3 regions of the Kitasatospora sp. NPDC008115 genome follow, and region 3 is predicted to be linked to each of the others. Evidence: riboswitches for the same ligand, from Rfam matches in the RefSeq annotation. Region 3 holds a riboswitch; each other region holds the start of a gene.

Region 1 (10,020 bases), on a different contig from region 3:
TAGCGGATCGGGAGGCCGAGGCGGGCCAGGCGCTGGTCCGCCACGGCCTGGAGGTACTCCCGCATCGACTCGGTGTTCATGCCGGGGAGGCCGTCACCGCAGAGGTCCTGGGCGAACTGGAGCTCGGCCTCGACGGCCTCCTCCAGCATCTCCGTGACCTGCTTGGCCATCTCGTCGTCGAAGAGGTCGGGCTCCTCCTCGCGGACGGTGTCGACCACCGAGAACGCGAAGTCCATGTGCATGGACTCGTCGCGGAACACCCAGTTGGTGCCGGTCGCGAGACCGTGCAGCAGGCCCCGGCTGCGGAACCAGTACACGTACGCGAACGCGCCGTAGAAGAACAGGCCCTCGACGCACGCCGCGAAGCAGATTAGGTTGAGGAGGAACGCGCGGCGGTCCTCCTTGGTCTGCAGCGAGTCGATGTGGTCGACCGCGTTCATGTACTTGAAGCAGAACTGGGCCTTCTGGTGGATGGAGGGGATGTTCTCCACCGCCGCGAAGGCCGCGTTGCGGTCCTCCGGGTCCGGAAGGTAGGTGTCCAGCAGCGTCAGATAGAACTGGACGTGCACGGCCTCCTCGAACAGCTGGCGCGACAGGTACAGCCGCGCCTCCGGGGAGTTGATGTGCTTGTAGAGGCTCAGCACCACGTTGTTCGCGACGATCGAGTCACCGGTCGCGAAGAACGCGACCAGCCGGCCGATCATGTGCCGCTCGCCCTCGCTCAGCTTCGCCAGGTCGGCGACGTCCGAGTGCAGGTCCACCTCCTCCACCGTCCAGGTGTTCTTGATGGCGTCGCGGTACCGGTCGTAGAACGACGGGTAACGCATCGGGCGCAGCGTCAGCTCGAAGCCGGGGTCGAGCAGCATCTTGCGGTCTTCGGAGCTCATTACTGGCAGGCCTCGCAGGACTCGGGGTTCTCCAGGGAGCAGGCCAGCGCGGCCTCTTCCTCGGGGGTGAGGGTCGGGGTGCCGGCCGGGATCGTGTTGGCGGGCACCGGCGCGGCGGCGCGGGCGGTGCCCGACGCGGCCTGGGCGATCCGGGTGGCCGGGCGCGAGCGCAGGTAGTAGGTGGTCTTCAGACCGACCTTCCACGCGTAGGCGTACATCGAGCTGAGCTTGCCGATGGTCGGCGCGGCCATGAAGAGGTTCAGCGACTGGCTCTGGTCGATGTACGGCATGCGCGCGGCGGCCAGGTCGATCAGCGCGCGCTGCGGCAGCTCCCACGCCGTGCGGTACAGCGAGCGGACCTCGGCGGGCAGCCAGCCGAGCTCCTGCACCGAGCCGTTGGCGTCGCGCAGCGCGTCGCGGGTCTGCTGGTCCCAGACGCCCAGCTCCTTGAGGTCGCGCACCAGGTACGGGTTGACCTGGAGGAACTCGCCGCTCAGGGTCTCGCGCTTGAACAGGTTGGACACCTGCGGCTCGATGCACTCGTACACGCCGGCGATGGACGCGATGGTCGCGGTCGGGGCGATGGCGAGCAGCAGCGAGTTGCGCAGGCCGGTGACGGCGATCCGGGAACGCAGGGCGTCCCAGCGTCCGGCCCACTCGGGCGCGGCCGAGGGGAAGTGGTCGATGTGCAGCTCGCCGCGGGCGGCGCGGGTCTCGCCGTAGGCCTCGTGGCGGCCCAGCTGCTCGGCCAGGTCGGCGGAGCGCTCGTAGGCGGTGAGCATGATGCGCTCGGCGATCAGCGTGGACAGCCGCGCGGCCTCGGCGGAGTCGAAGTCGATCCGCAGCTGGAAGAAGACGTCCTGGAGGCCCATCACGCCGAGGCCCACCGGCCGCCAGCGCGAGTTGGAGGCGCCGGCCTCGGGGGTCGGGTAGAAGTTGATGTCCACGACGCGGTCGAGGAAGGTGACGGCCGTGCGCACGGTGGCGTCCAGGCGATCCCAGTCCATCGCGTTCAGCAGGTCGCCGGCCGACGCGCTAGGGGCGACGTGGGCGCCGAGGTTGACCGAGCCGAGGTTGCAGACGGCGGTCTCGGAGTCGTCGGTGACCTCCAGGATCTCCGTGCAGAGGTTGGAGGAGTGCACCGTGCGGCCGGGCAGCGCGGTCTGGTTGGCGGCGCGGTTGGAGGCGTCCTTGAAGGTCATCCAGCCGTTGCCGGTCTGCGCGAGGGTGCGCATCATCCGGGCGTAGAGGGTCTGCGCGGGGATGGTGCGCACGGCCTTGCCGGCCAGCTCGGCCTTGCGGTAGGCCTCGTCGAACTCCTCGCCCCACAGGTCGACCAGCTCGGGGACGTCGGCGGGGGAGAACAGCGACCAGTCGGCGTTGGCGTTGACCCGGCGCATGAACTCGTCCGGGATCCAGTGCGCCAGGTTGAGGTTGTGGGTGCGGCGCGCCTCCTCACCGGTGTTGTCGCGCAGCTCCAGGAACTCCTCGATGTCCGCGTGCCAGGTCTCCAGGTAGACGCAGGCCGCGCCCTTGCGGCGGCCGCCCTGGTTGACGGCGGCGACCGAGGAGTCGAGGGTGCGCAGGAACGGCACGATGCCGTTGGACTTGCCGTTGGTGCCGCGGATCAGCGAGCCGCGCGAGCGGATCCGGGAGTAGGACAGGCCGATGCCGCCGGCGTGCTTGGACAGCCGGGCGATCTGCGCGTAGCGGGAGTAGATCGAGTCCAGGTTGTCCAGCGGGGAGTCCAGCAGGTAGCAGCTGGACATCTGGGGGTGCCGGGTGCCGGAGTTGAAGAGGGTCGGCGAGGAGGTCAGGTACTCCAGCCGGCTCATCAGGCGGTAGAGCTCGGCGACCTCGGCGACCGACTGCTCGGTGTCGCCGACCGCCAGGCCACAGGCGACACGGAGCAGGAAGTACTGCGGGGTCTCGACGACCTTGCGGGTGATCGGGTGGCGCAGCAGGTACCGGGACTGCACGGTGCGCAGGCCGAAGTACTCGAAGCGGTCGTCGCCCTTCGGGTCGACCAGGGCGTCCAGGGCGGCGGTGTGCTTGGCGACGAAGTCGGCGGTGGTGTCGCCGATCAGGCCCTCGGCGTGGCCGACCGCGATCGAGGTGGAGAACGAGACCACGCCCTGGCTCGCCGCCTCGTCCACGATCTCCAGCGCGAGCAGGCGGGCCGCGAGCTTGGAGTACTGCGGGTCCTCGGCGATCATCGACGCGGCGGCGTCGACGGCCAGGCCGCGCAGCTCGGCGAAGTCCGAGCCGGCGTGGCGGCCGCGGAGCGCGGCGGCGGCGACATGGCCGGGGTCGACCTGGGGGAGGTCGGCGCTGCGGTCGGTCAGGAGGCGCAGGAGCGCACCGCCGGGGTCGGAGACCGTCGGGTCGGCGGGGGCGGAGCTGGAACCCTGGGCGGGCAGGGTGGCTGAGGCAGCGGTGGTCAAGGCGCTCTCTCCTGGCGGCGGTCGGCGGCGTGGCTCGGGGCACCGGACCGTTCGGGGCAGGGGAACTCGCCGCGCGGCCCGGAGGCGTCGCGCGCGTGTCGTCCCCGGCCCGCCCGCGAGGCCCGGATGGTGGTGCTGGTGCCATGGCCCCTGCGGGGAGGCGTCGGCACGCCGTCGGCAGGTACTCGGACTCGCGGAGCCCCTCGGGGAGGCGGCCGCACACCGCTGCGGGGCAGTCCCGGACTCGCACCGGGTTCCCCTGCGTCGACAGCAGGAGTGAGCATACATCTAGTGGTGCTCGCTCGATGCGACACCACATGTTGTGCAGCGTGGCGTGTTGCTCCGATGACCGGTGGTACCGGGGTGGGGCCGCGGGGGCCCGTGGAGGCGTCCGTTCTGAAACGGATTGGTCACCGGATCGGTCGCTCGTCGGGTGCATGCCCTACGATCTCGGCACATGAGCGAGGGAACGGGCGCTCCGGGGGAGTGGGCCAGTCGGGCCGTGCCGCCGGAGCAGGGTCAGCAGCCTGGCGCGCTGGGTCAGGTGCCGCAGCCGGGGCAGCCGCCGGTGCCGCCGCCCGGCGGGTTCGGGCCGCCTGCGACGCCGTACGTCCAGCCGGGGGCCGGGGTGCCGCCGCAGGGCCAGCCGCCGGTGGCGCCGCACGTGCCGTCCGGCGCGGTGCCGTACCCGCAGCCGGGGCCCCCGCCGGGACCTCAGCCTCCGCAGCCGCAGCCCGGGCCTCCGCAGCCGGCCCAGTTCGCCGCGTGGTCCCAGCAGCCGTCCACGCCCCCGCCCCTCTCCGCGAACGAGCCGGACTGGAACGCGATGGCGGACCGGCACGCCGACGAGTCGCGCCGCCGCAAGAAGCTGTGGATCGGCGTCGTGGTCGCGGCCGCCGTCCTGGTCGGCGGCGTCGTCGGGGCCGGCGTGTGGATCAACGGCCGGGACAAGGGCGACGACCCGAAGCCGACCGCGGGCCCGACCACGGCCGGCAGCCCGTCCGCCACGGCCACGCCCACCGAGCAGGCGCTGGCGGTCATCTCCGACGCCGCCACCGACAAGCTGCCGGTGGACGCGGCGACGCTGTTCCCGGACCAGACCCGGACCATCGACGGCAAGGTGTGGACCCGTCAGGTGACCGGTTCGACCGCCCCCTGCTCCAAGGCGACCACCGGCGGGCTCGGCCTCGCGCTCGGCGACGACACCTGCCGCTCGGTGGTCCGCGCGACGTACGTCAACGGCGAGAGCGCCGTCACGGTCGGCGTCGCCGTCTTCGACAACAAGGCGGGCGCGGACCGGGCGATCGGCCGGCACGCGGGCCTGATCCAGGGTCTGTCCGGCACCGGTGTCGCGATGTTCTGCGTCACCGACAAGTCGGGCTGCGCCGAGACGCACGCCTCGATCGGCCGCTTCGGCTACTTCACGGTGGCCGGCTCCCTGAAGCAGGGCACCGACCAGAGCGACCAGCTCGCCGCGGCCGCCGCCGGCCCGCTGGCGGAGCGCACCAAGGACGTCCTGCTGGCCCGCGGCAGCCGCACCGGCTGACCGCCGGCCGGGAGGGGACGGCCCGCGACGGGCGGCCCGGGGCGGTCGGATAGGATGACCGCCCTCGGGGGAGGGATCGCGCGATGTGCCCCCCCGCGGCCGCCCGGACGGGGAATCAGCGAGCAGGAGGTACCGCGCGGTGAGCGCTGCCGTCAATGCGACCAGCAGACGGCGCAGAGCGGCGGGCCGCAGACGCGGAACGGGCGAGCCCGTTCCGGCGATGCTGCTGCCGGCGCCGCCCACTTCGCAGGAGAAGTACAGCTACACCATCCGGCACCAGTGGGTGCTGACCCTCTGTTCGATGGTGAGCTTCGGGTGCCTGGTGGTCAGCCAGGCCGAGCTGTACTCGCTCGGGTCGTGGTTCTGGCTCTGCGTGCCGTTCCTGTTCTTCACGGTCGTCTACTACGTGGTGTCGCTGCGGGTGAACAGCTTCACCCCCAACTTCGACGTCAAGGAGCACCGCCGGCTGGTGCGGAAGTGGGACCCCGCCGAGTACCCGACGGTGGACGTGTTCCTGCCGGTCTGCGGCGAGCCGATCGAGGTGCTGCACAACACCTGGACGTACGTGCGGAAGATGGCCGAGCACTACCCGGGCCTGGTCATGCCGTACGTCCTGGACGACGCGGCGAGCCCGGAGGTCGAGGCGATGGCCGCGGACTTCGGGTTCCGGTACGGCGTGCGGGACAACCGCGGCTGGTTCAAGAAGGCCGGCAACCTGCACTACGGCTTCGGCCGCTCGGACGGCGAGTTCATCCTCATCCTGGACGCCGACTTCGCGCCCCGGCACGACCTGCTGCACGAGGTGCTGCCGTACCTCCAGCGGGACCCGAAGCTGGGCATCGTGCAGTCCCCGCAGTTCTTCCGGGTGCTGGACTCGCAGAACTGGGTCGAGCGCGGCGCCGGTGCCATCCAGGAGCTCTTCTACCGCTCGGTGCAGGTCGCCCGGCAGCGCAACGACGGCGCGATCTGCGTCGGCAGCTGCGCGGTCTACCGGCGGGCCGCACTGGTGGAGAACGGCGGCACCACGCTGATCGCCCACTCCGAGGACGTGCACACCGGCTTCGACCTGCGGGCGCTGGGCTGGGACCTGCAGTACGTCCCGGTGGCCCTGTCCACCGGCGTCTGCCCGGACAACGCCGCCGCGTTCCAGAACCAGCAGTACCGCTGGTGCATGGGCTCGATGTCGCTGATGACCAGCCGCAAGTTCTGGCACACCAAGCTCGACTTCACCACCCGGCTCTGCTACATCTCCGGGTTCCTCTACTACATCCACACCGCGCTGCTGACCTTCGCGCTGCCGATGCTGCCGATCATGCTGCTGCTCTGGCGGCCGGACCTGCTGCAGGTGCAGCACCTGGTCCTGGTGCTGCCCAGCCTGGTGTACGCGACCGTGATCTTCCCGCTCTGGCACCGGGCGCCGTACCGGCTGGAGGCCTGGGCGGGCCGGATGATGTACGGCTGGGCACACTTCTTCGCGGTCTGGGACCTGGTCCGGGGCCGCCAGCGCGGCTGGCAGCCGACCGGCTCCAACAAGGCCAAGAACCGCCAGCGGCGGTTCTGGACCGGCGTCATCGTCTGGGGCGGCGGCACCGCGCTGGTCTGGGTGGTCGCGGCGGTCTACCGGATGTTCACGCTGTACCCGCTGGACTTCGCCCTGGTGCTCTCCTCGGGCCTGTTCTACGCGGTGACGGTCGGCCGCATCCTCATCCAGCCCCGATCCCAGGACGCCGTGGCATGAGCCTCCCCACCCGCACCGCCGGCGCCGGCCGCCGGGTGCGTGCCGCCCTGTTCCGCGCCTTCGCGGCGGCCCTGCTGGTGCTGCCGCTGGCCGCCTGCGACCTGCTCGGGGAGAAGCCGCTGGGCCCCGCGGCCGCGGCCGGCCCCGCCGCCGCGCCGTCCGCCGGGGCCACCGCCACGGGGACCGGCACCGCGACGGCCGCCCCGACGAAGACCGCCACCCCCGACGCCGCGCTGCCGTACGACGTCCGCCCGCTGCTCAAGCCGGCCAACAAGTACCTGGGCGTGGCCGTCGACGGCGCCCCGGCCTCGATGGCCGGCGTCGACGAGTTCGCCGGCCGGATCGGCAAGCGGCCGAACATCGTCGAGTACTACTCGGGCTGGGGCGACGAGTACGACGTCCAGGGCGTGACCAACGCCTGGCAGGGCGGCGCGCTGCCGTTCATCGCCTGGGAGCCCTACAAGACGCCGCTCGCCGACATCGCGGCGGGCAAGCACGACGACTACGTCAAGCGCTACGCGGCGGCCGTCCGCAACACCAACGTGCCGGTCGCGATCAGCTTCGCCCACGAGTTCAACGGCACCTGGTACGACTGGGGCACCAAGAACGCCACGGCCGCCGAGTTCGTCGCCGCCTACCAGCACCTGCACGACGTCTTCACCCAGCTCGGCGTCGGCCAGGTGATCTGGGTCTGGAGCCCGAACAGCATCAACCCGGTGCCGGCGGTGGCGCTCAAGCCGTACTACCCCGGCGACACCTACGTCGACTGGGTGGGCATCGTCGCCTACTACACCCACCTTGAGGCCGGCACCTTCGACACCCTCTACACGCCCACCCTCAACCAGATCCGCACCTTCACCAACAAGCCGTGGATCATCGCCGAGACGGGCTCCGAGCCGGGCACCCGCAAGGTGTCCGACATCTACAACCTCGCCGCGAACGTGATCAAGCGTCCCGACTGCCTGGGCTTCATCTGGTTCAACCTCAACAAGGAGGTCGACTGGCGGATCGAGGACGACCCGAAGTCCCAGAACGCCTTCAAGCAGGCGGTCTCCGACGGCCGCTACAGCTTCGATGTGAAGAGCCCCTGATGACGTCCATCCCCACGCCCCGCAACCCCCTCGCCGAGGAGGCGCCGGTCCGGGTGCCCGACACCGGCGGCTCGTGGTTCGAGGGCCACCCGGCGCCGCCGTTCCCCCAGCAGGGGGAACGGCCTGACGACGGCGTCCGGTTCACCGACCACCCGGACGACGAGGACCCGGCCGACGAGCCGGCCGATGGTCCGGCCGTGGGCGAACCCGAGGACGGCGGCCCCCAGGACGGCGGCCGGCCCGAGGGCCCCGGCTACACCCTGCCGCCGGTGCCCGAGGCCAGCTGGACGCTCGACTCCGGCCGCCGCCGCTCCTGGATCAGCCGCGCGCTGCTGCTGGGCATCCTGCTGATCCAGACCGCGATGTCCGTCCGGCTGTCGAACACCGCGTTCCAGGACGAGGCGCTCTACATGTACGCCGGGCACGCGCAGCTCTCGCACTGGCTCTACGACACCCCCCTGCCGAAGGACTACAACACCTACTTCTCCGGCGCGCCGACCCTCTACCCGATCGCCGCCGCGGTGGTGGAGAACCACTTCGGCATGCTCGGCGTGCGGCTGTTCAGCCTGTTCTGCATGCTGGGCTCGACCGCGCTGCTCTACGGCTTCAGCCGCCGCCTGTTCAACGAGCGGGTGGCGCTCGGCGCCGCGGCGATGTTCGCGGTGACCCAGTCGACCGTGACGCTCGGCTTCTTCGCCACCTACGACGCCCCGGCGGTGCTGCTGCTCGCCGTGGCGGTCTGGATCGTGGTGCGCACCGACCGGGCACCCGCGGCCGCCGTGCTGCTCGCCGCGCCGTTCGCGGTGCTGGCGGTCGGGCTGAAGTACGCCTCGGCGCTCTACCTGCCCAGCCTGGTCCTGCTGGCGGTGCTGACCGGGCGGCGGGACAAGAACCGCCAGCCGCTGCTGCGCGGCGTGCTGCTCGCGGTCGGCGCGGGCGGCCTGCTCTGGCTGGGGATGGCCTTCACCGACGTCCTCAAGGGCGTTCGGGCGACCACCACCCAGCGTGCGCACGGCACCGAGCCCTGGACCGAACTGGCGCGCCAGTGCGTGGAGTTCGGCGGCCTGATGTTCGTCACCGCGGTCGGCGGCGCGATCGCGTACGCGCTGCGCGGGCGGATGAACGAGTCGCCGCTGGTGCGCACGATGACCGGGCCCGGCCGCCGCCGCCGGGTCCTGCTCGGCCTGCTGCTGACCGGCACCGCGCTGCTCGCCCCCGCCTACCAGATGCACCTCAACACCTCGGTGGCGCTGTACAAGCACCTCGGCTTCGGCCTGCTGTTCGCCGCCCCGATGGCCGGCATCGGTCTGGCCCGGCTGGTCGGACCGCACTTCAGGCACCCGCAACTGGGCATCCTGCTCTGGGTGGTGACGCTCGCCCTGGGCCTGAGCCAGTCGACCTGGCGGTTCGACACCTGGCCCGACTCCACCCGGATGACCGAGGTGGTGCGCCAGCACGTCACCAGCACCGGCCGCTACCTGGCCTCGGCCGACAACGTCCCGGTCTACTACACCCGCGACCTGACGCTGCAGAGCCAGTGGACGTCCACCTACGGCATCGGGTACGTCGACCGGGCCGGCGCGCTGCACACCGGCGACGACGGCTACCGGACCGCCATCGCGGACGGCTGGTTCGACCTCGTGGTGCTCGACGGTGTCGCCACCCCGGACACCGACCGGGTGGTGGCGGAGGCGATCGCGCAGAGCCCGCACTACCGGCTGCTCGGGCGCATTCCCTTCACACACGTCGGTGGAACCGGGTACTACCGGATCTGGGTCAAACAGTAGCGATGACCACCCCCATACGGGCGACGGCCGGCCCGGCGGACCCGCCGCCGGAGCCGAGCCACCCGCCGAAGCCCCCGTTCCCGCCCGCGCCGCCCGCGCCGCCCGCCCCGGCGGTGCCGCCGGGCGCGGTGCCGCCGGGCCGGGCCGTGCCGCCACCGGCCGTGCCGGACGGCGACGAGCAGGCCCCGCACTGGCGCGCCACGCTGGGCGTCGCCCTGCCGCCGGTCCTGCTCACCCTGGCGCTCTGCCTCTACGGCATCGGGGACCGCCAGCTCTGGCGCGACGAGCACGCCTCCTGGTGGGCGGCCACCCTGTCCTGGTCCGACCTCGGCGCGCTGCTCGGGAACATGGACCTGGTGCTGGCGCCCTACTACGTGCTGCTGCGCCTGTGGATCGCCGTCGCGGGCGACTCCGAGGCCGCGCTGCGGCTGCCCTCGGCGCTCGCCATGGCCGCCGCCGCCGGCTGCGTGGCCCTGCTCGGGCGGCGGCTGCTCTCACCGCGGGCCGGGCTGCTCGGCGGCCTGCTG
Region 2 (10,020 bases), on a different contig from region 3:
CTCGCCGCTCCCTACCGGGGAGCCGGAGGGATGCGGGCCGTCCTGGAGGCCGTGCTGGCGGAGTGGGACGGCAAGGCCCTGTTCGACGAGGGAGAACTGACCGGGGTCGAACTGGCCGCCGGAGGCCTGATCGGGCTCGAACACGGCGGCCAGCTGGAGTACTCGGCGCCTCCGGCGGCCGATGTGGCCACGGCGGTGGACGACGTACGCCTCACCCTCCTCCGGTTGTCCGAGCTCCTCCGCCGCTTCGATCTCGCACTCCTTCCGGGCGCGCACCTGCCGTTCGACCGGATCGAGACCGTCCCCTGGGCTCCCCTGAGCCGTAGCCCGCTGATGCGCGGCCACTTCGCCGGCCTCGGCGAGTCGGGCAGTGGAGGAGCGAGGATCCTGTCGATGTCGACGTGCACGCAGGTGCACCTCGACCACCTCTCCGAGGACGACTTCACACAGAAGCTGCGGATGCAGGCGGCCGCGTCACCGGTGGTCGCCGCGCTGCTCGTCAACTCACCGCTGAACAGAGGACGGCTCGACGGGCTGCTCTCGCACCGGTCCCGGAACTGGCTGCTGACCGATCCGCGGCGCTGCGGCCTCGTGCGACCGGCCCTGCGCGAGGACGTGGGCGTCGACGACGTCGTCGACTGGGCGCTGCGCATCCCCATGATCTACTACCAGGACGCGGCGGGAGGACTCCGACCCGCCCCCGACCGGCCGTTCGCCTCGCTCCTCCGGGACGGGTTCGACGACGGCACCCGGCCCCTCCTCGGCCACTGGACCGCCCATCTGTCCCAGATCTGGACGCACGTCAGGGTCCGCCGCACCCTCGAACTGCGCGCGGCGGACGGTCCCGCCCACCAGAACCTCCAGGTCCTCCCGGCGCTGTGGACGGGGCTGAGCTATCACGCCCCGTCCCGGGCCGCGGCCTGGGAGCTGCTGCGGCACTACACCGTGGCGCAGCTGCAGGCGACGACGACCAGGTTCCCGGCCGAGGGGCTGCGCACCACGCTCGGCGGCGACCGCGTGCGCGAACTCGCGGGCGAACTCGTCCGGCTGGCCCGCGAGGGACTGCGGGCCCGGGTCGCCGCCGGGCTGGAGCGCCCCGAGGTTCCGGCCTACCTCGACCCGTTGGACGAGGTGCTGCACACCGGCAGGACCTTCGCCGAGCAGTGCGCCGAGCGCTGGGAGACGGATCTGCGGCAGGACCCCCGCCGCTACGTCGCGCACTTCCGCGTCTGACCGGACGATCCGGTGCCGGGGGAAGGTCTCGAACCTCCACGCCCCCTGGGGGGCACCTGACCACGTGGATCAGGCGCGTCTGCCACTTCCGCCACCCCGGCCCGTCGAACTCTGACGGGAATAACGCTAACAGCACATCCGATGGCACGGAAGAATTCACCGTAGATCAAATATCGGATGGCCGGAAACCGCCGCTCCGGAGATCAATTCCCGAACACAAGATCCTCATTCCGCTTTTATCATCCGCCGCACCCCCTTGCCGCGCCCCGGACCCCGCCGTACGCTCGGCCCGTTGGTTCCCTTGTGTTCCCTTGCCGACAGGGGGAAGATCCGGTGCCTGATCAGCGATCGGTTTTCTTGAGTTATCCGCCGGCCTCCAGCATCTGGCACCTGCCCATGGGAATTGCCTACCTCGCTGCGATCCTCGAAGAACGCGGCCACCGGGTCGTCCAGCACTACGGCTACATCGAAGCCGTGGAGCACGTCCTGCGCGAGCGGGGCGGCGGCCCGGTCGACGAGGCCCTGCGGACCGTCCGCGATCCCCACGCCTCGATCCTGCGGCGCCACGACGCCCGCCGCCTGTTCGAAGAGGTCTCGGCGAGCACGTCCTCGACGTTGGAGGACTTCGCCGTCGAACGCAACAACGTGAGGTGCGACTCGCGGCACTTCAAGGGCGACGTCGGCGAGCTGCGGTGGGTCCTGGAGCACCGCGAGGAACACGTCTTCCACGACTACTTCGCCGACGCCGAGCTGGCCCGGATCCGCGCCACCGGCGCCGACGTGGTCGGCATCAGCGTCGCCGACGAGCGGCAGCTGGTGAGTGCCTGCGTGCTGGCGAGCCTCGTCCGCGAGCAGTTGCCGCACGTCCGGCTGTTCATGGGCGGGAACTACTGGGCCCGCACCATGGACGCCTACCACGACCCCCGGTTCGCGGGCCTGTTCGACCACTGGGACGCCGTCGTCTACGCCGAGGGCTTCCGGCCCGTGGTCGAGCTGGTCGAAGGCGCCGCACCGGCCGCTGTTCCCGGCGTGGTGTGGCGCGACGGCGACACCGTGCGGATCAATCCGCGCACCCCCGCCCCCGTCGACTACGAGTCACTGCCCACGCCGGTCTTCGACCGCGGCATCCGGCAGTGGAGCCCGGACTTCGTACCGCCGCTCTACACGATGTCCAACTGCCCGATGCGCTGCGGGTTCTGCTCGATAGCGGCCGGCAGCGACAGCTTCCTGCACAAACCGCGGGTGATGTCCGAGCGGCGCGTCGCCGAGCACATCGCCGCACTCGGCGTGGAACGCGTCGACTTCGTCGACGAATACCTCACCATCCCCAGGCAGCTCAGAATCGGACGGGAACTCGCCCGCATCGGCCACCGGGCCACCTGGCAGTGCTACCTGACCGCCAGTGACCAATTACTGAAACCGGAAACCTGCCGGGCGCTGGCCGACGCCGGGTGCAGCGCCGTGCAACTCGGCCTGGAATCCCTCGATCCGGACACCCTGCGGCAGGAGGCGAAACCCTGGAACCACCCGGCCAATTACGGCCGCATTCTCCGGAACCTGCACGACGCCGGAATCCAGGTCCACGTCTTCATCATCGTCGGCGTGCCCGGTGAGCCGATCAACCGCTCACTGCGCTGGCTGCCCTTCCTGGAGGAGCACGGCGAGCACATCCTGACCATCAAGTCCGGCCGCTACCGCCTCACCCGCCGGGCCCCGGACGAACGCGCCGCCTCCCTCCACCAGTTGTCCGGGCTCCAGGTGACCGGCGAGGACCAGAAACTGCTCAACCTCAACCGCGACCAGTTCCTCTACACCTCGGGCGGGCTCAGCCGCAAGCGCGTCGAAGCCGTGCGCGACCTCCTCGAAGAGGCCTGCCGCCGGCACTGGGCCTACCAGGTCACCTCCGACGTCCCCTGGTGGACCAACCGGGGCCGCTTCACCCTGGAGCAGTTGCGCGCCGACGCCGAAGTCCTCCGGGCCCACCGCCCCGCCGAACCCTCCATCCCGGCGAGCCACCTCAAGCGCGGACTCTCCAAGGTGACCAGCGCGATCCACGACGAACTCGGCCTGCGCACCGCGCTCACCACGTACGAGGACGCCCGTGACATCGCCGCACGGCTGGACGCCGACGACGACGCCAAGGCCGGCGCGGCGGGCGCCGGCCACTGATCCGCGCGGCCGGCGCTCGGGCTCCGGCGGCAGGACGGGTGCGGCCGTTCCGGGGGCGGTTCACCCCCGGTGGCGCAGGTGGTCGATGCGGGCGAGCACCTCGTCCACGTGGGGGCGCACCCGGGCCTTCAGTCCGGGGCTCCAGGTCTCCTCCTCGTAGTGGCGGTTGAGGTACAGGTACCGGGCGTGCTCCAGGACGGGGCGGTGGTCCGGGGGGAGGCGGGCGAGGGCCCAGTCCGCGGCGGTGTCCTTGGACCTGATCTCGCCCGTGGCGAGGGTCGTCCAGATGCGGGCGAGGGTCAGCAGGACGTTGCGGGTGTCGTCGGCCAGGTCGGCGAGGAGTCCGGGGAGGCCGAGGAGGCTCGCGCGGACGAGGTCGGTGCGGGGCACGGGGTCGAGGAGGTGGCCGGGGGGTGGTCCGGTGAGGGGGTGGTCGCCGGACAGGACCACGGTGAGCGCGAGGGCCAGGTCCGGCATGGGACCGGGCTGCGGTGGGCCGCCGTCCTGGAGTTCGTCGCGCAGCCACTCGCCGAACAGGAAGTCCCCGGTCGGCGGGAACCGCCAAGGGCGGACCTCGGAGAGGACCACGACGGTGAGTTCCACCGGCCGGACGGTCGGCGAGAGGCCGGAGATCTCCAACAGGCCCTCGGTGAGCGCCCGCCGGCTCCGGTCGTCCAGGGTCCGCCGCGTGACGGCCAGGACGTCCAGGTCGCTGGCCGCCCTGAGGCCGCCGAGCACGGCGGAGCCGTGGAGGTAGGTGCCGAGGAGGTCCGGCGACAGGACGTCGCGGACGAGTCCGACGGTCTGGTCGAGTTGGTCCATCACCGCATTGTCCCCCGTGGCGCGAACCGCCGGGGCGGGCGCGGGAAATGGCCCGCGCCCGCCCCGGCGGCCTTCACCGGCGGGATCAGCCGGCCAGTTCCTCCCGCAGCCGGCGGGCGGCGGCGACCAGGCCGGCCAGGGAGGCGCGGGTCTCCGTCCAACCGCGGGTCTTCAGCCCGCAGTCGGGGTTGACCCACAGGCGCTCGGCCGGGATCGCGGCCAGGCCGGCCCGCAGGAGCGCCACGGCCTCGTCGGTACTCGGCACGCGCGGGGAGTGGATGTCCCACACGCCCGGGCCGACCTCGCGCGGGTACCCGGCCTCGGCCAGCTCCCCGGCGACCTCCATCCGGGAGCGGGCGGCCTCCAGGGAGATGACGTCCGCGTCGAGGTCGTCGATGGCCGTCATGACGGCGCCGAACTCGGCGTAGCACATGTGGGTGTGCACCTGGGTGTCGGCGCGCACCCCGGAGGTGGCGAGGCGGAAGGCCTCGGTGGCCCAGGCCAGGTACCCGGGGCGGGCGGCGGCGCGCAGCGGCAGGGTCTCGCGCAGGGCCGGCTCGTCGACCTGGACGACGGCGGCGCCGGCGGCCTCCAGGTCGCCGACCTCGTCCCGCAGGGCGAGCGCCACCTGGCGGGCGGTGTCGGCGAGCGGCTGGTCGTCGCGGACGAAGGACCAGGCGAGCATGGTGACCGGGCCGGTGAGCATGCCCTTGACCGGGCGGTGCGTCAACGACTGCGCGTACCGGAACCAGTCGACGGTCATCGGGTGCGGGCGGGAGATGTCGCCGGCCAGCACGGGCGGCCGCACGTACCGGGTGCCGTAGGACTGGACCCAGCCGTGCCGGGTGGCCAGGTAGCCGGTGAGCTGCTCGGCGAAGTACTGGACCATGTCGTTGCGCTCGGGCTCGCCGTGCACCAGGACGTCGAGCCCGGCCTTCTCCTGGTACGCGATCACCTCGCGCACCTCCGCCTCCATCCGCTCGCGGTAGGCGTCGGCGCCGATCCGGCCCGCGTTCAGATCGGCCCGGGCGAGCCGGAGTTCGGTGGTCTGCGGGAAGGACCCGATGGTGGTGGTCGGCAGCAGCGGCAGGCCGAGCCGGGCGCGCTGCGCCTCGGCGCGCACGGGGTAGGCCTGGGGGCGGCGGGTGTCGGCCTCGGTGACGGCGGCGGTGCGGGCGCGCACCGCCGGGTCGCGGGTGATCGGCGAGTTGGCCCGGGAGGCGAGGTCCGCACGGTTCGCGGCCAGGTCGGCGACGATCGACGCGGTGCCCTCGCGCAGGCCGCGGGCGAGCAGGGCGACCTCCTCGGCCTTCTGCTCGGCGAAGGCGAGCCAGCGCTGGATCTGCGGGTCGATGTCGCGTTCGGCACGGGCGTCGACGGGCACGTGCAGCAGCGAGCAGGACGGTGCCACGTCGACCCGATCGGCCAGGCCGAGCAGGGTGGCCAGGGTCGCCAGCGACCGCTCCAGGTCGTTGATCCAGATGTTGCGGCCGTCGACGACCCCCGCGACCAGGCGCTTTCCGGGCAGCCCGCCGACGGCCGCGAGGTCGTCGAGATTGGCGGCGGCCGGTCCGGTGAAGTCCAGCGCCAGGCCCTCGACAGGCGCCTTGGCCAGCACCGGAAGCGCCTCGCCGAGGCGGTCGAAGTAGCTCGCGACCAGCAGCTTGGGCCGGTCGGTGAGGGCGCCGAGGTCGCGGTAGGCGCGCGCGGCGGCGTTCAGCTCGGCCGGGGTGCGGTCCTGGACCAGTGCGGGCTCGTCCAGTTGCGCCCACTCGGCGCCGGCCGCGTGCAGGTCCGCGAGGAGTTCGGCGTAGACGGGCAGCAGCCGGTCCAGGAGCGTGATCGGCCGGAAGTCCCCGGCCACGCCGGGTGCGGGCTTGGCCAGCAGCAGGAAGGTGACCGGGCCGACCAGCACCGGCCGGGCGTCGTGACCGGCGGCGAGCGCCTCGGCCAGTTCGCCCACGGCCTTGCCGGAGTTCGCGGCGAAGGCGGTGCCCGGGCCCAACTCCGGGACGAGGTAGTGGTAGTTGGTGTCGAACCACTTGGTCATCTCCAGCGGTTCGACGTCCTGGGTGCCGCGCGCCATGGCGAAGTAGCCGTCCAGCGGGTCGGCCTCGACGGCGGCCCGGTGGCGGGCCGGGATCGCGCCGACGGCGACGGTGGTGTCGAGCACGTGGTCGTAGAGCGAGAAGTCACCGGTGGGGACCTCGTGGACGCCCGCACCGGCGAGCCGCGCCCAGTTCTCCCGGCGCAGGCCCGCGGCGGTGGCCAGCAGCGCCTCCGCCGTGACCGCGCCCTTCCAGTAGCCCTCGACCGCCTTCTTGAGTTCCCGGTTCCGGCCCTGCCGGGGATAGCCGTGCGCGGTGGCCACGGCGGCGGACTTCGTCGTCAAGGGACTCTCCTTCGCGAGTCTTGCTCCTCAAGTGCCCGGTGACGGGACGAGGACGCGAAGGGATGGCGAACCGGACGGACGCCTGCACGGCTCCGCCAGGTATGCACGCCGACCCGCCCACGAGGCCACCGGAAAGCCGCGCGCGATCGGTCGCGCACGGGCAACGGGCAGGTCTTCGGACTCGCGGGCGCACCCGCCCTGTTGAAGGGCGGACACCTACTGGCCGTCGCTTCCCAGACCCGGCCGGGCCCAGTGCGTATGACGGCGGTCGTTCCCGCTCACCGCTGCGGGGCAGTCCCGGACTGGCCGATTCAAGGCGTCACCGGGTTCCCTCTTACGACACCCCGCCTGGCGGGCGGGGTGAACCAGCTGCACCCGCCAGCCTAGGGCCATTCCCCCGGTATCCGGTCGGGGAATTGCCCAGTTGTCCGCATGTTGAGACATCGCCCGATCTGCCCGACCCGGCGCGAAGACACCGAGGCCGCCCCGCAGCGGCCGTGCGGGGCGGCCCGTGGGCCGGGGACCTACGCCGGGCCGGCCGGGTGCCCGGGTTCGAGGACGAAGACCGGGATCACGCGGCCGGCCTTCTCCTGGTACTCGGCGTACGGCGGATACGCGGCGACCGCGCGCCGCCACCACTGGTCCCGCTCCTCCCCGGCGAGCTCACGGGCCGTCATGCCCTGCCGCTCGGGGCCGTCCTGGAGGTCCACCCGCGGGTCGGCCCTGAGGTTGAAGTACCACTCCGGGTGGCTCGGGAAGCCGCCCTTCGAGGCCACCGCCGCGTACCGCCCCTGGTGCTCCACCCGCATCAGCGGGATCTTGCGGATCCTTCCGCTCTTCGCGCCGCGCATCGTGACGATCACGACCGGCAGACCGGTGTCCCGGAGCGTGGTGCCCCGGGTGCCGCCCGAACTCTCGTACAGCTCGACCTGTTCGCGGATCCACTGCGCCGGACTCGGCTCGTACTCGCCCTCAAGAGGCATCGTCATCACTCCGCTGTCGCGTACGGACTGTGCCGGACCAGTCCAGCACAGGCCTCGCGGGAAGGGGAGACGCCACTCCCGCCCCCGGCCCCGGCGCGCGGGTCAGCAGCAGCCGTCGGCGGCCGGGGCCTCCCGGTCCGGGACGGTCAGGCCGATGACCACGGGGACGGCCGTGACCGCGGGGGCGGCGCAGCAGCCGCCGGCGTCCTGGGTGTCCGGCTGGTCGTAGAGCCCGGCACCGCCGCAGACGCCGGTCTCGGGGAGGGTGAGTTCGACGCGCCGGGCGGCGTCGTGGTCGCCGGCGAGGTGGGCGGCGACGGAGCGGACCTGCTCGTAGCCGGTCATGGCGAGGAACGTCGGCGCGCGGCCGTAGGACTTCATGCCGACGAGGTGGACGTCCTGCTCGGGGTGGGAGAGCTCGGCGACGCCGTGCGGGTAGACGGTGCCGCAGGAGTGCTGATTGGGGTCGATCAGCGGCGCCAGGGCGATGGGGGCCTGGAGGCGCTCGTCGAGGCCGAGGCGCAGCTCGGACAGGAAGGTGAGGTCCGGGCGCAGGCCGGTGAGGACGATGACCTCGTCGAGGTCCTCGGCGCGGTGGCCGTCCTCGGAGACGAGGGTGAGCCTGCCTCCTTCCTGTTCGACGGCGGCGATGCGGAAGCCGGTGAGCGCGGTGGCGCGGCCGTTCTCGACCGCGGCCTTCGCGGCGAGGCCGAGGGCGCCGCGGGCGGGGAGCTGGTCGGCGGTGCCGCCGCCGAAGGTGGAGCCGGTGATGCCGCGGCGCAGGATCCAGACGGCGTGGGTGCCGGGTTCGGCCTCGGCGAGGTCGGCGAGGGCGGCCAGGGCGGTGAAGGCGGAGGCGCCGGAGCCGACGACGGCGGTGCGCCTGCCGGCGTAGCGGGCGCGGACGGCGGGGTCGCCGAGGTCGGGGATGCGGTAGGAGACGCGGTCGGCGTGGGCGTGTTCGCCGAGGGCGGGCAGGCCGTCGGAGCCGGCCGGGGCGGGGGTGTTCCAGGTGCCGGAGGCGTCGATGACGGCGGCGGCGGTGATCCGCTCCTCACGGCCGTCGGCGTGCCGGACGTGGACGGTGAACGGCTGCTCCTCGCGGCCGGAGTCGACGGCGCGGTCGCGGCCCGCGCGGGCGACGCCGGTGACGCGGGCGCCGTAGCGGACCTTGTCGCCGAGCGCGTCGGCCAGCGGCTGGAGGTACTGCCCGACCCAGTCGGCTCCGGCCGGGTAGGCGGCGGGGTCGGGGCGGGTCCAGCCGGTGGGGGCGAGGAGCTTCTCGGCGGCGGGGTCGACGAGTTCGGCCCAGGTGGAGAAGAGCCGCACGTGCCCCCACTCGCGCACCGAGGTGGCGGCGGCGGGCCCGGCTTCGAGGACCAGGGCGTCGAGACCGCGGTCGGTGAGGTGGGCGGCGGCGGCCAGGCCGATCGGGCCCGCGCCGATGACGAGGACGGGCAGGTCGGTGCCGGGGTTCATGGCGGCTTCTCCCCTACGAGGTGCGCGGGTGCGGACTTCTCCGACCCGCCTGATTCGACAAACGTCGATGTATTGGCGGTATCGACCTTGCCACTCGGATTCGACAAGTGTCAACATAGACAGATGTCGAATCTGGAGTTGCCGGTCCTTGAGCCCGACGTCGCGCCGTGCTGCCCGCCGCTGACCTCGGCGGAACTGTCCGAGGCGGACTCGGTGAGGATGGCGGCGATGTTCAAGGCCCTGTCGGACCCGGTGCGGCTGCGGCTGTTCTCCAAGGTCGCCTCGCACGAGGGCGGGGAGGCGTGCGTCTGCGACATCCAGGACGTCGGCGTCTCGCAGCCGACCGTCTCGCACCACCTGAAGAAGCTGCGCGAGGCCGGCCTGCTGGCCTCCGAGCGGCGCGGCACCTGGGTGTACTACCGGGTCGAGCCGTCCGTGGTGGCCGGCATGGCCGCCCTGCTCGACCTCAGCCGCTGACCCGGGAGCCGAGGGAAGTCCCCGTGCCGCGCACCGCGACCGCCGTCGTCCCGATGGTGCCCGAGCACGCCGGGCAGGTCCTGGCCGTCTACCGGGCCGGTATCGAGGAGGGCAACGCCACCTTCGAGACCACCGCGCCCACCTGGGAGGTCTTCGACGCCGCACGGCTGCCGGAGCACCGCTACGTCGCGCTCGGCACGGACGGCCGGGTGCTGGGCTGGGCCGCGGTGAGCGCGGTCTCGGCCCGGCCGGCCTACGCCGGGGTGGTCGAGCACTCCGTCTACGTCCACCCCGGCGCCCGTGGCAGGGGCGTCGCCGGCCGGCTGCTGGGGGCGCTGGTGGCCTCCACCGAGGGGGCCGGGATCTGGACGATCCAGTCCTCGGTCTTCCCCGAGAACGCCGCCAGCCTCGCGCTGCACGCCCGCGCCGGGTTCCGCGTCATCGGCACCCGCGAGCGCGTCGCCC
Region 3 (10,020 bases):
CTGGGACCGGGGCGGGGCGATCCGTCGTCGAGGCCGATGACGTTCTCGCCGCGCACCCGGGAACGCCAGACGTAGAAGTACTGGCCGAAGGTGATGTGCTTGGGCAGCCGGCGGGTCTCGATCAGGTTCCGGTACTCGTCGTAGAGTCCCTGGAACGCCTCCGGTGACAGCGGCACCGGACAGACGTGCGGTTCGTGGGGGGTGGGGAGGTCGGTGATGGGGCTGGGACGCAGCGGGGTTAATGTGTAACGCATCGTGACGGCTCCTTCGAGCCTGCTCGCCCCGCCGGGGCGTGTGCGGCGCCACTGGGGCGTGTTCGGCGCCCCGCCGAGTGGGCGGTCGCCGGCAATCGGTCGGCTCGCCGAAAGGTGGTCGGGTCTGGCCGGTACCGGTTGCGAATGGGGCGATATGCGGTTGTCTGTCCCTATTTTGACGCCCCGCACAGCCGCCTGACCAGACCCGAGGGCCTGTCGGTTTCCGCCGGGCGGGGCTCAGCCCGCCCGGTACGCGGCGGCGGCGGCCGTGAAGGAGGCGGCGAGCTGCGGGTATCCCGCCCAGTGCAGGTGCAGATACGAAGCGTGAACATTGTCGGCGCCCGCCGCACCCGCGAATCCCTCGGTGCGCGGACCGGTCGGCAACCGCCAGCCCCAGGCGGGCCGTTCGCCGGCGCCCGGCTCGCAGACCGTCCGGTGGAACTCGTGCCCGCGCAGCCTGGCCCCGGTCGGCGCCAGCGGCGAGTCGTGCAGCGCGACCGCCTCCCGGTACCCGAGGGTCAGCCGCTCGGTCATCCGGGCCGCGGTGTCCAGCACCCCGCACATCGGCAGGCCGTCCAACTCGCGCCCGAGGTAGAGCAGTCCGGCGCACTCGGCGGAGACCGGGCCGCCCGAGGCCGCGAACGCGGCGATCGCGGCCCGCAGTTGATCGTTCGCACTGAGTTCCCGGACGTACAGCTCGGGGAACCCGCCGCCGATCACCAGGCCGGCCGTGCCCTCCGGCAGGCCCTCGGCGTGCAGCGGGTCGAACGGCACCACCTCGGCGCCGGCGGCGGCCAGCAGCTCGGCGTTCTCGGCGTACGAGAAGGAGAACGCCGCGCCCCCGGCCACCGCGATCCGCGGCGCGCCCCCGCCCGATGTACCCCTGCCCGATGTACCCCCGCCCGACGCGCCGGCCGCCACGGTCACGGGCCCGCCCACCTCCGCCGCCGGGTCCCACGGCTCGACGCCGGCCAGCGGCGGCGCCGTCCGGGCCAGCGCCAGCACCGCGTCCAGGTCCACCGAGGCGGCGACCAGCCCGCCCATGTCCGCCACCGCCCGCAGCGCCTCCGCCGACCGCTCCACGGCCGGGATCAGCCCCAGGTGCCGGGACGGCGTGGCGACCGCCGCCGAGCGCCGCACCGCGCCCAGCACCGGCACGCCCGAGCCCTCCTCCAGGGCCTCGCGCAGCAGCTGCTCGTGCCGGTCGGAGGCGACCCGGTTGAGGATCACCCCGGCCAGCCGCACCTCAGGGTCCCAGGAGGCGAAGCCGTGCACCAGCGCCGCCACCGACCGGGACTGCGAGGAGGCGTCCACCACCAGCACCACCGGCGCCCGCAGCAGCTTGGCCACGTGCGCGGTGGACGCCAGCTCGCCGCGCCCGGAGGCGCCGTCGAACAGGCCCATCACGCCCTCGACCACCGCCACGTCCGCCCCGGCCGCGCCGTGCAGCAGGAGCGGGGCGATCCGCTCCGGCCCGCACATGAACGCGTCCAGGTTGCGGCCCGGCCGCCCGGCGGCCAGCCCGTGGTAGCCCGGGTCGATGTAGTCCGGGCCGACCTTGTGCGGGGAGACGGCCAGCCCGCGCGCGGTGAGCGCGGCGATCAGGCCGGTGGCGATGGTGGTCTTGCCGGCGCCCGAGGAGGGCGCCGCGACGACGAGACGGGGGATGTCCATGGGGCTCTCAGTGCTCTCCGGCTATGACTCGACGGCTACCACTCGATGCCGCGCTGGCCCTTGCGGCCGGCGTCCATCGGGTGCTTGACCTTGGTCATCTCGGTGACCAGGTCGGCGAACCCGGTCAGCGCCTCCGGGGCGTACCGGCCGGTGATGACGACGTGCTGGCTGCCCGGGCGGTCCTTCAGCACGGCCACCACCTCCTCCGGGTCGATCCAGCCCCAGTGCATCGGGTAGGTGAACTCGTCCAGCACGTAGAAGCGGTAGGTCTCGGCGGCCAGGTCGCGCTTGACCTGCTCCCAGCCCTCCTTGGCCGCCGCCTCGCTGTCCAGCTCCATCGCGTCGGTGCGCTGGATCCAGGACCAGCCGGAGCCCATCTTGTGCCAGTCGACGGTGCCGCCCTCGCCGGAGGCGCCGAGCACCCGCAGCGCGTTCTCCTCGCCGACCTTCCACTTGGCGGACTTCACGAACTGGAACACCCCGACCGGCCAGCCCTGGTTCCAGGCGCGCAGCGCCATGCCGAACGCGGCGGTGGACTTGCCCTTGCCGGGGCCGGTGTGCACGGCGGTGATCGGCAGGGTACGGCGCTGGCGGGTCGTCAGGCCGTCGTCGGGGACGCTCTCGGGGACACCCTTGGGCATGGGGCTCAGGCCGCCTTTCGCGATGCGGTGGTGGTCGGACGGTTCTCGCGGACGAGTGAGGCGACGCCGTCGGCGCGCAGCTCGTCCAGGGTCACGGCGGTGGCGCGCAGCCGGGTCGCCAGGGTGCGGGCCAGGCCGAGCCGGACCGGGCCGGACTCGCAGTCCAGCACCACGCTCGCCACGCCCTGCGCGGCCAGCAGGCCGGCCGCCCGGTGCGCCTGGGCGACGGCGTCCCGGCCGCCGCCGGTGGCCCGGCCGTCGGTCACCACGACCAGCAGCGGGCGGCGGTCCGGGTCGCGCAGCCGCTCGACCCGCAGCACCTCGTGCGCGCGCAGCAGGCCGGCCGCCAGCGGGGTGCGCCCACCGGTGGGCAGCGACTCCAGCCGGGCCGCGCCGACCTCCACCGAGGAGGTGGGGGGCAGCGCCAGATCGGCCGCGGCGCCGCGGAAGGTGATCATGCCGATCTTGTCGCGGCGCTGGTAGGCGTCCATCAGCAGCGACAGCACCGCGCCCTTGACGGCGGTCATCCGCTGCCGGGCCGCCATCGAGCCGGAGGCGTCCACCACGAACAGCACCAGGTTGGACTCCCGGCCCTGGCGCACCTGCTCGCGGAAGTCGTCCTTGTGCAGCACCAGCGCGCGCGAGGAGCGTCCGCGCGCCACCTGGTGCGGGGCGGCGGCGCGCAGCGTGGCGCTCAGGTGCAGCCGGGTGAGCCGGCCGCGCGGGCGGCGGGCCCGGACGGTGTGGCCGCCGTCGGTCTCGGCGGGGGAGCGGCGGCCCTGGGCGCCGCGTCCGGTGCCGTCCACCGCGAACAGCCGGGTGCGGTACGGGTCGCCGGCCGCGACCGGCGCCGACTCCCGGGCGGGCGAGGGGTGCTGGGCCGGGACGGGCTGCGGGGCGGCGGCGTCCTCCCCGGCCTCCGGGCCGGGCGCCTCGACGGGCGGGCCGTCCGGACCGGAGGGCTCCGGCGCGCCGCCGCCCCCGCCGCCGTCGGGACCGCCGTCCGGGCCGCCGTCCTGCGGTCCACCGCCGTCCGGGCCGCCCTCCGGGTCCGGGTCGTCGTCCTGGGACCCCTCGGCGGCCGGGGGCGCGGGCTCCGGCTCGGGCTCGGGCTCCTGCTGGGCGTGCTCCTCCAGCAGCCGGTCCAGCTGCTCCTCGTCCAGGCCGGGCGCGTCGAACGGGTTGCGCCGGCGGCGGTGCGGCAGCGCCAGCTGGGCGGCCTTGCGGACGTCCTCCGCCAGCACCTCGGTGCGCCCGTCCCAGGCGGCCAGGGCGACGGCGGTGCGGGCCATCACGATGTCGGCGCGCAGGCCGTCCACCTCGAAGGCCGCGCAGACGGCGGTGATCTGGCGCAGCGCCGTGTCGGTCAGCTCCACCGCCGCGAGCAGCTCCCGCGCGGCGGTGATCCGCGCCGCCAGCGCCCGCTCGTCCTCGGCGAAGCGGGCGGCGAAGCCGGCCGGGTCGGCGTCGTAGGCGAGCCGCCGGCGCACCACCTCGGCGCGCTCCACCGGCTCCCGGGTCGCGGCGATCTCCACCGTCAGGCCGAACCGGTCGAGCAGCTGCGGCCGCAGCTCGCCCTCCTCCGGGTTCATGGTGCCCACCAGCAGGAAGCGCGCCGCGTGGCGCACCGAGACGCCCTCGCGCTCGACGTAGGAGCGGCCCATCGCGGCGGCGTCCAGCAGCAGGTCCACCACGTGGTCCTGGAGCAGGTTCACCTCGTCGATGTAGAGCACGCCGCGGTGCGCCTGGGCGAGCAGGCCCGGCTCGTACGCCTTGACGCCCTCGGCGAGCGCCCGCTCCAGGTCCAGCGAGCCGACGATCCGGTCCTCGGACACGCCGACCGGCAGTTCGACCAGCCGGGCCGGGCGCGCGGAGCCCGGCGCTCTGGCGTGCGCGCCGTCCGGGCACTGCGGGTCCGGCGCCGCCGGGTCGCAGGCGAAGCGGCAGCCGTCGACGGCGGTGATGGACGGCAGCAGCCCGGCCAGCGCCCGCACCATGGTCGACTTGGCGGTGCCCTTCTCGCCGCGCACCAGCACCCCGCCGACCGCCGGGGAGACGGCGTTCAGCAGCAGGCCGAGCCGCAGGTCGGCCATGCCGACGATCGCGGTGAACGGATAACGGACGTCACTCATGCATGCTCCCAGGGGCCCCGGGCGCCAGGAACGGCAGCGATCCGGCCGCCGGTACCCCGCCCTCGATCAGCTTCCACAACGCGTCGGTGTCCGCGTGCTCCTCGATCAGTTCGCCCAGCCGGTCCAGCCGGGCCTCCCGTGCGGCCGCGAACGAGGTGTCCGGCGCGGGGACGAACGCCCGGCCGGCGGCCGCCGCGACCTCCCGCAGCAGGGCGCGCCGGAAGCCGTCGTTCTCCAGCGCGCCGTGCCAGGTGGTTCCCCACACCTGGCCCGCCCGGCAGCCGTCCAGGCTGTGTCCATTGTCATCAGAGATGAACGCGTCGCCGCCCTCCACCGTGACGACGCCGTGGTGGATCTCGTAGCCCTCGACCCGCTCCCCGAACGCCTCGCCGACGGGCCGGCCGAGCACCTTCTCCGCGCCGAACCGCACCCGGGTCGGCAGCAGCCCGAGGCCGTCCACCGATCCCGCCTTCGACTCGACCTCGTCGACGATCGAGTGCGCCAGCATCTGGTAGCCGCCGCAGACGCCGAGCAGCGGCCGCCCGGCCGCCGCCCGCGCCTTGAGCACCGGTTCCAGGCCGCGTTCGCGCAGCCAGGCGAGGTCCGCGACGGTGGCCCGGGTGCCGGGCAGCACGACGAGGTCGGCGTCGGCCAACTCCTCCGGGCGGGTGGCCCAGCGGACCAGCACGCCGGGCTCCTGGGCGAGCGCGTCCAGGTCGGTGAAGTTGGACAGCCGGGGGAGGCGCAGCACCGCCACCCGCAGCACGTCCGCGCCGAGCGGGCCGCGCGCGGCGGTCCGGTCGACGACGGTGGACAGGTCGAGCGAGTCCTCGGCGTCCAGCCACAGGTCCGGCAGCATCGGCAGGGTGCCGAGCACCGGACGGCCGGTCAGCTCGCGCAGCATCTCCAGGCCGGGGGCGAGCAGCCGCGCGTCGCCGCGGAACTTGTTGACGAACCAGCCCGCCACGTGCCGCTGGTCCTCCGCCGACAGCAGCGCCAGCGTCCCGTACATCGCCGCGAAGACGCCGCCCCGGTCGATGTCGCCGACCACGACGACCGGCAGCCCGGCGGCGGTGGCCAGGCCCATGTTGGCGATGTCGCGGTCGCGCAGGTTGATCTCGGCGGGCGATCCCGCGCCCTCGCAGACCACCACGTCGAAGCGCCGGCGCAGGTCCGCCAGGCACTCCAGGGCGCGCTCCAGCAGCACCGGCTTGCGCTCGCGGTAGTCCAGCGCGCCGACCTCGGCGACCGGCCGGCCCAGCAGCACCACCTGGCTGCGACCGTCGGCTCCGGGCTTGAGCAGCACCGGGTTCATCGCCGCCTCCGGCTCCACCCGGGCCGCCTGTGCCTGCATCGCCTGCGCGCGGCCGATCTCGGCGCCGTCGGCGGTGACGAAGGAGTTCAGCGACATGTTCTGCGCCTTGAACGGCGCGACCGCGACACCCTGCCGGGCCAGCCAGCGGCAGATGCCCGCGGTGACCACGCTCTTGCCGGCGTCCGAGGTCGTCCCGGCGACCAGCAGCGCCTTGCTCATGCCCCACCCCTCCGATTCCTGATCAGCGCCGCCCGGAGCAGCAGGTGCCCGGCGACGGTCGTACCCAGGGCCAGCGCGCTCACCCGCCGGGAGAGCACACAGGCGCGTTCGATGTCGTCCACCCCGACCGGCCGCAGCTCCCCGCCCAGCACGGGACGGTGCTCCACCCTCGCGCCATACCGCAGCGTCCCGCCCAGGCGCACGCCCACCGCGCCCGCGAAGGCCGACTCGGCCTGACCGGCGTTCGGGCTGGGGTGCGCCGAGCCGTCGCGCCGCCAGACCCGCCAGGCGGTGCGCGGTTCGGGGGCGGCGGCGACCGTCAGCAGCGCGGTCAGCCGCGCGCCCGGCCAGCCCGCCAGGTCGTCCAGCCGCGCCGAGGCCCAGCCGAACCGGGCGTAGCGGGGGGAGCGGTGACCGACCATCGCGTCCAGGGTGTTCACCGCGCGGAACGCCAGCAGGCCGGGCGTGCCGGCGACGCCGCCCCAGACCAGGGCGTTGACCACGGCGTCGGCGGTGTTCTCGGCCACCGACTCGACGACCGCGCGGGCCAGCTGCCGCTCGTCCAGTGCGCTCGGGTCGCGCCCGCACAGGTGCGGCAGCCGCTCCCGGGCCGCCGTCAGATCGCCCGCCGTCAGCGAGCGGCCGATGGTGCGGGCCTCCCGGGTCAGCGAGGTGCCGCCGAGCACGGTCCAGGTCGCGGCGGCGGCGAGGGCGGCCCGGCCGAGCGGACGGCGGGCCAGCAGCCGGTCGGCGGCGAGCGCGCCGGCCGCGACGGTGCCCACGGCCAGGGCGGTGAAGGCGGTGCCGGCGGCCCGGTGGTCGCGCCACAGGAGGCGCTCCAGCCGGCCGGCGGCGGAGCCGAAGCCGGCCACCGGGTGGCCGCGGCGCGGGTCGGCGAACCGGGCGTCGGCCAGGTAGCCGGCGACGGCGCCGGCGCCGAAGGCGGCGGCCCGGCCCAGCGGGCGCACGGCAGGGCGCAGCATCGCGTGCGTGTCCTCACTCAGGGTCCGCGCCCTGGATCGACGAACCGGGGGCGAGAGTCTCCTGGCTTCCGGGTCGTACGCGCGATCCGGGCCTTCCAGCGGCTTCTGACGGCCCGCCGTGGCGTGTTCCGGTCGTGCTCCCCGGTGACAGTGGCGGGACCGCGCCGGACTCGCACCGGCTTCCTCTGCATGCCTCCGTATTGGCTGAAGGATCCCATCACGGGCCCGAACCGGGAGTCAACCGAGGTCGTGGAGGGTGTTGGTCACACGCCGGGCCACCCCGGCGGACCTGTGTGACTTTCCTCCCGGAACTACCCGGACGGCCGTGTCCTGCTGGCTTCCCCCCGCCCGCGCGAGTGGACTGAGGGGTGGGTCCAGACACCGGGCCGGACACCGAGCAGCGGGGAGCGAGTATGCGTTGGGGAATCGCGGCCACCGTGGCGGCCGCCGCCGTCGGCACCGGGGCCGCCGTCCTGGTGATCGGCCGCAGGGCGTCCGAGCGGATGGTCCGTCCGGCCGGGAGGGACCGCGCCCGGACCGGCCCGGTGCTGGTGCGCGGCCTCGGCGCCGGTCGGGCCACCTTCACCCGCACCGCGGTGAGCGAGCGCCCGGGCCGCTGGGCCGTCGAGTGGGGCGAGGACGGCCACGCGGTGGTCGAGGAGGTCCTGGAGCTCGACGAGAAGGACGTCACCCGGCGCCTGGTGCGCGCCGACCGCGGCACCCTCACCCCCGGTACCGAGGTCCGCTTCACCCCGCGCGTCCACCTCGGCGACCCGGCCCGGGCGCTCGGCCTGCCGTTCGCCGACACCGCCGTCGAGGGCGAGCTGGGCGCGATGCCCGCCTGGCGCCTGGACGGCAAGCGCGGCACCTGGGTGGTCCTGGTGCACGGCCCCGACGCCGACCGGGCGCAGACCCTGCCGGTCCTGCCGGAGCTGCAGCGCCTCGGCCTGCCCGCCCTGGCCGTCACCTACCGCGGCGACGCGGGCGCCCCGGCCTCCCCGGACGGCCTCGGCCACTTCGGCGAGGCGGAGTGGCGCGACGTCGAGGCGGCGGTGCGCACCGCCCTGGAGGCCGGCGCGGGCCGGGTCGTCCTCTACGGCTGGTCGCTCGGCGCCACGATGGCCCTGCACACCGCCGCCCGCTCGGACCTCGCCTCCTCGATCAGCAGCCTGGTCCTGGACTCGCCGGTGCTGGACTGGCCGGCCACCGCCCGCCGGGGCGCGGCCCGCTCCGGCTTCCGGGGCGCGGCCGCCGAACTCGGCGCGCTCGCCGCCCAGGGCCGCACCGGCGTGGATCTGGCCGACTTCGCCCGCCTCGCCGAGGGCACCGACCTGCGGGTGCCCACCCTGGTGCTGCACGGCCCCGACGACCCGGTGGCCCCGTTCGCCGCCGCCGAGCGCCTCGCCCACCGCCGCCCGGACGTCGTCAACCTCCAGGCCTTCCCCGGGGGTGACCACGCGGCTCTCTGGAACACCGCCCCGGACCGCTACGCCGAGACCCTGCGCCGCTGGCTCACCCCGTTCTGCTGACCCCCTCCCGCCCGGCACTCACCCCCGTCGCGTCCGGAACGCGCGGCACACCCGGTTCCACCTGGCATGGACCCGCCACAAAGATCAAGCCAGCCGGTTTGGCCTCTGTTGCCCGATCTTGTCGAGCCCCCGCGCCCTCCGCCCGCCCCGCGCGGACAACCGGATGTGACAGATGGCCGGTACAAGGGGAAGACTGCTCGACGTGACGTCTCGGAATCCGCGCGACCGTGATGCCCCGCTCCCGCCGACGATCGGTACCGGTGCGACGGTGACCCGTCTCCCCGGAACGGCCCACCGCCCCGCCGGCGCCAGGCCGGGGGCCCCGGGCGTACCCCGCCGACGAGGCCCCGCCCCCGCACCCGGCCGTGGCCGGGTCCCCGTGCCGGAGGGCTTCCCGGCCCCCGCCGAACTCGCCCCGCTGGCCCGCCGCATGCTGGTCGACGCCGTCCGGATCGCCCGCTGGGCCGGCGATCTCGACGAGGTCGACAAGCGCGGCGAGCTGCTCCCCGACGACGCCCGCGCCGCCGGCCGCGCCCTCGCCATGACGGTGGGCGCCGCCGCCAAGGCGTGGGGCCAGGCCCTGCTGGTCGGCCTGGTCGAGGCCCGGGACGGCGGTGCCGGCCCCGGCTGGCGCCTGCACGCCTGGGAGCACGACGACGAGGCGGTGGTCCGCGGCTGGTCGGCCCTGTTCGACGCCTGGACGCTGCTCGCCCCGGTGCCGCCCGCCGCCCTGCGCGGCGTCTTCGCGGTGCTCGCCGGGCAGGCCGTCGACCAGGCGCCGCAGCTGCTCTCCTTCCTCCACCTGGTGGACGGCCCGGTGGCCGACGTCGAGCTGCTGGAGCTGCTCAGGCGCGGCCTGGACGAGCGCCGGGTCGGCGGCGGCGAGGGTGCCTTCGGCCTCTCGCCCGTCCCGCACGCGGCCTCCGCCGTCTCCGCCGTCCGCGGCACCTGCCGCGAGCCGCAGATCGACACCCCGGCCGCGCCCGCCGACGTCGCCGCCGTCCTGGACTGGATGCTGGACGGCCTGGCCGCCGTCGGCGCGCTGGCCCGCCGGGACAACGCGGCCGAGCTCTCCCCGCTCGGGCACTGGGCGGTGCGGGCCAAGCTGGAGGAGATCTGCACCGTCGCGCAGACCGCCGCCGGCCACATCGAGCAGAGCGCCCTGGAGCTGCTCAGCGCCTGCGCCGACTACTCGCCCGGACCGGCCCGCGCCGAGTACCGGGCCTGGCTGGCCGCCCGCCCGGCCGACCGGGCGGTGGCCGAGCTGCTGGAG

What was found. A riboswitch is a leader RNA that binds a small molecule or an ion and turns the genes downstream of it on or off. The one in region 3 is predicted to bind cobalamin.
Region 1: it holds a riboswitch for cobalamin, as region 3 does, so the genes downstream of both, ACFZBX_RS17440 (ribonucleoside-diphosphate reductase subunit alpha) here and ACFZBX_RS29540 (cobalamin biosynthesis protein) in region 3, are expected to answer to the same signal.
Region 2: it holds a riboswitch for cobalamin, as region 3 does, so the genes downstream of both, metE (5-methyltetrahydropteroyltriglutamate--homocysteine S-methyltransferase) here and ACFZBX_RS29540 (cobalamin biosynthesis protein) in region 3, are expected to answer to the same signal.

The regions. Positions count from the first base shown of each region.
Region 1 covers NZ_JBIBHU010000012.1:144,134-154,153, forward strand. Annotated here, with positions in the region: gene ACFZBX_RS17435 (ribonucleotide-diphosphate reductase subunit beta) at 1-887, opposite strand, end outside; gene ACFZBX_RS17440 (ribonucleoside-diphosphate reductase subunit alpha) at 887-3,307, opposite strand; cobalamin riboswitch at 3,490-3,632, opposite strand; gene ACFZBX_RS17445 (hypothetical protein) at 3,789-4,877, shown strand; gene ACFZBX_RS17450 (glycosyltransferase family 2 protein) at 5,179-6,615, shown strand; gene ACFZBX_RS17455 (glycoside hydrolase family 26 protein) at 6,612-7,706, shown strand; gene ACFZBX_RS17460 (ArnT family glycosyltransferase) at 7,706-9,493, shown strand; gene ACFZBX_RS17465 (glycosyltransferase family 39 protein) at 9,496-10,020, shown strand, end outside.
Region 2 covers NZ_JBIBHU010000015.1:79,409-89,428, forward strand. Annotated here, with positions in the region: gene ACFZBX_RS20150 (glutamate-cysteine ligase family protein) at 1-1,233, shown strand, start outside; tRNA gene ACFZBX_RS20155 (tRNA-Trp) at 1,247-1,334, opposite strand; gene ACFZBX_RS20160 (B12-binding domain-containing radical SAM protein) at 1,630-3,402, shown strand; gene ACFZBX_RS20165 (aminoglycoside adenylyltransferase family protein) at 3,463-4,224, opposite strand; gene metE (5-methyltetrahydropteroyltriglutamate--homocysteine S-methyltransferase) at 4,310-6,616, opposite strand; cobalamin riboswitch at 6,786-6,953, opposite strand; gene ACFZBX_RS20175 (nitroreductase family deazaflavin-dependent oxidoreductase) at 7,141-7,599, opposite strand; gene ACFZBX_RS20180 (FAD-dependent oxidoreductase) at 7,702-9,078, opposite strand; gene ACFZBX_RS20185 (ArsR/SmtB family transcription factor) at 9,202-9,555, shown strand; gene ACFZBX_RS20190 (GNAT family N-acetyltransferase) at 9,609-10,020, shown strand, end outside.
Region 3 covers NZ_JBIBHU010000028.1:44,008-54,027, forward strand. Annotated here, with positions in the region: gene ACFZBX_RS29515 (M6 family metalloprotease domain-containing protein) at 1-254, opposite strand, end outside; gene ACFZBX_RS29520 (cobyrinate a,c-diamide synthase) at 492-1,928, opposite strand; gene cobO (cob(I)yrinic acid a,c-diamide adenosyltransferase) at 1,964-2,569, opposite strand; gene ACFZBX_RS29530 (putative cobaltochelatase) at 2,575-4,701, opposite strand; gene ACFZBX_RS29535 (cobyric acid synthase) at 4,694-6,235, opposite strand; gene ACFZBX_RS29540 (cobalamin biosynthesis protein) at 6,232-7,218, opposite strand; cobalamin riboswitch at 7,252-7,464, opposite strand; gene ACFZBX_RS29545 (alpha/beta hydrolase family protein) at 7,632-8,747, shown strand; gene ACFZBX_RS29550 (hypothetical protein) at 9,127-10,020, shown strand, end outside.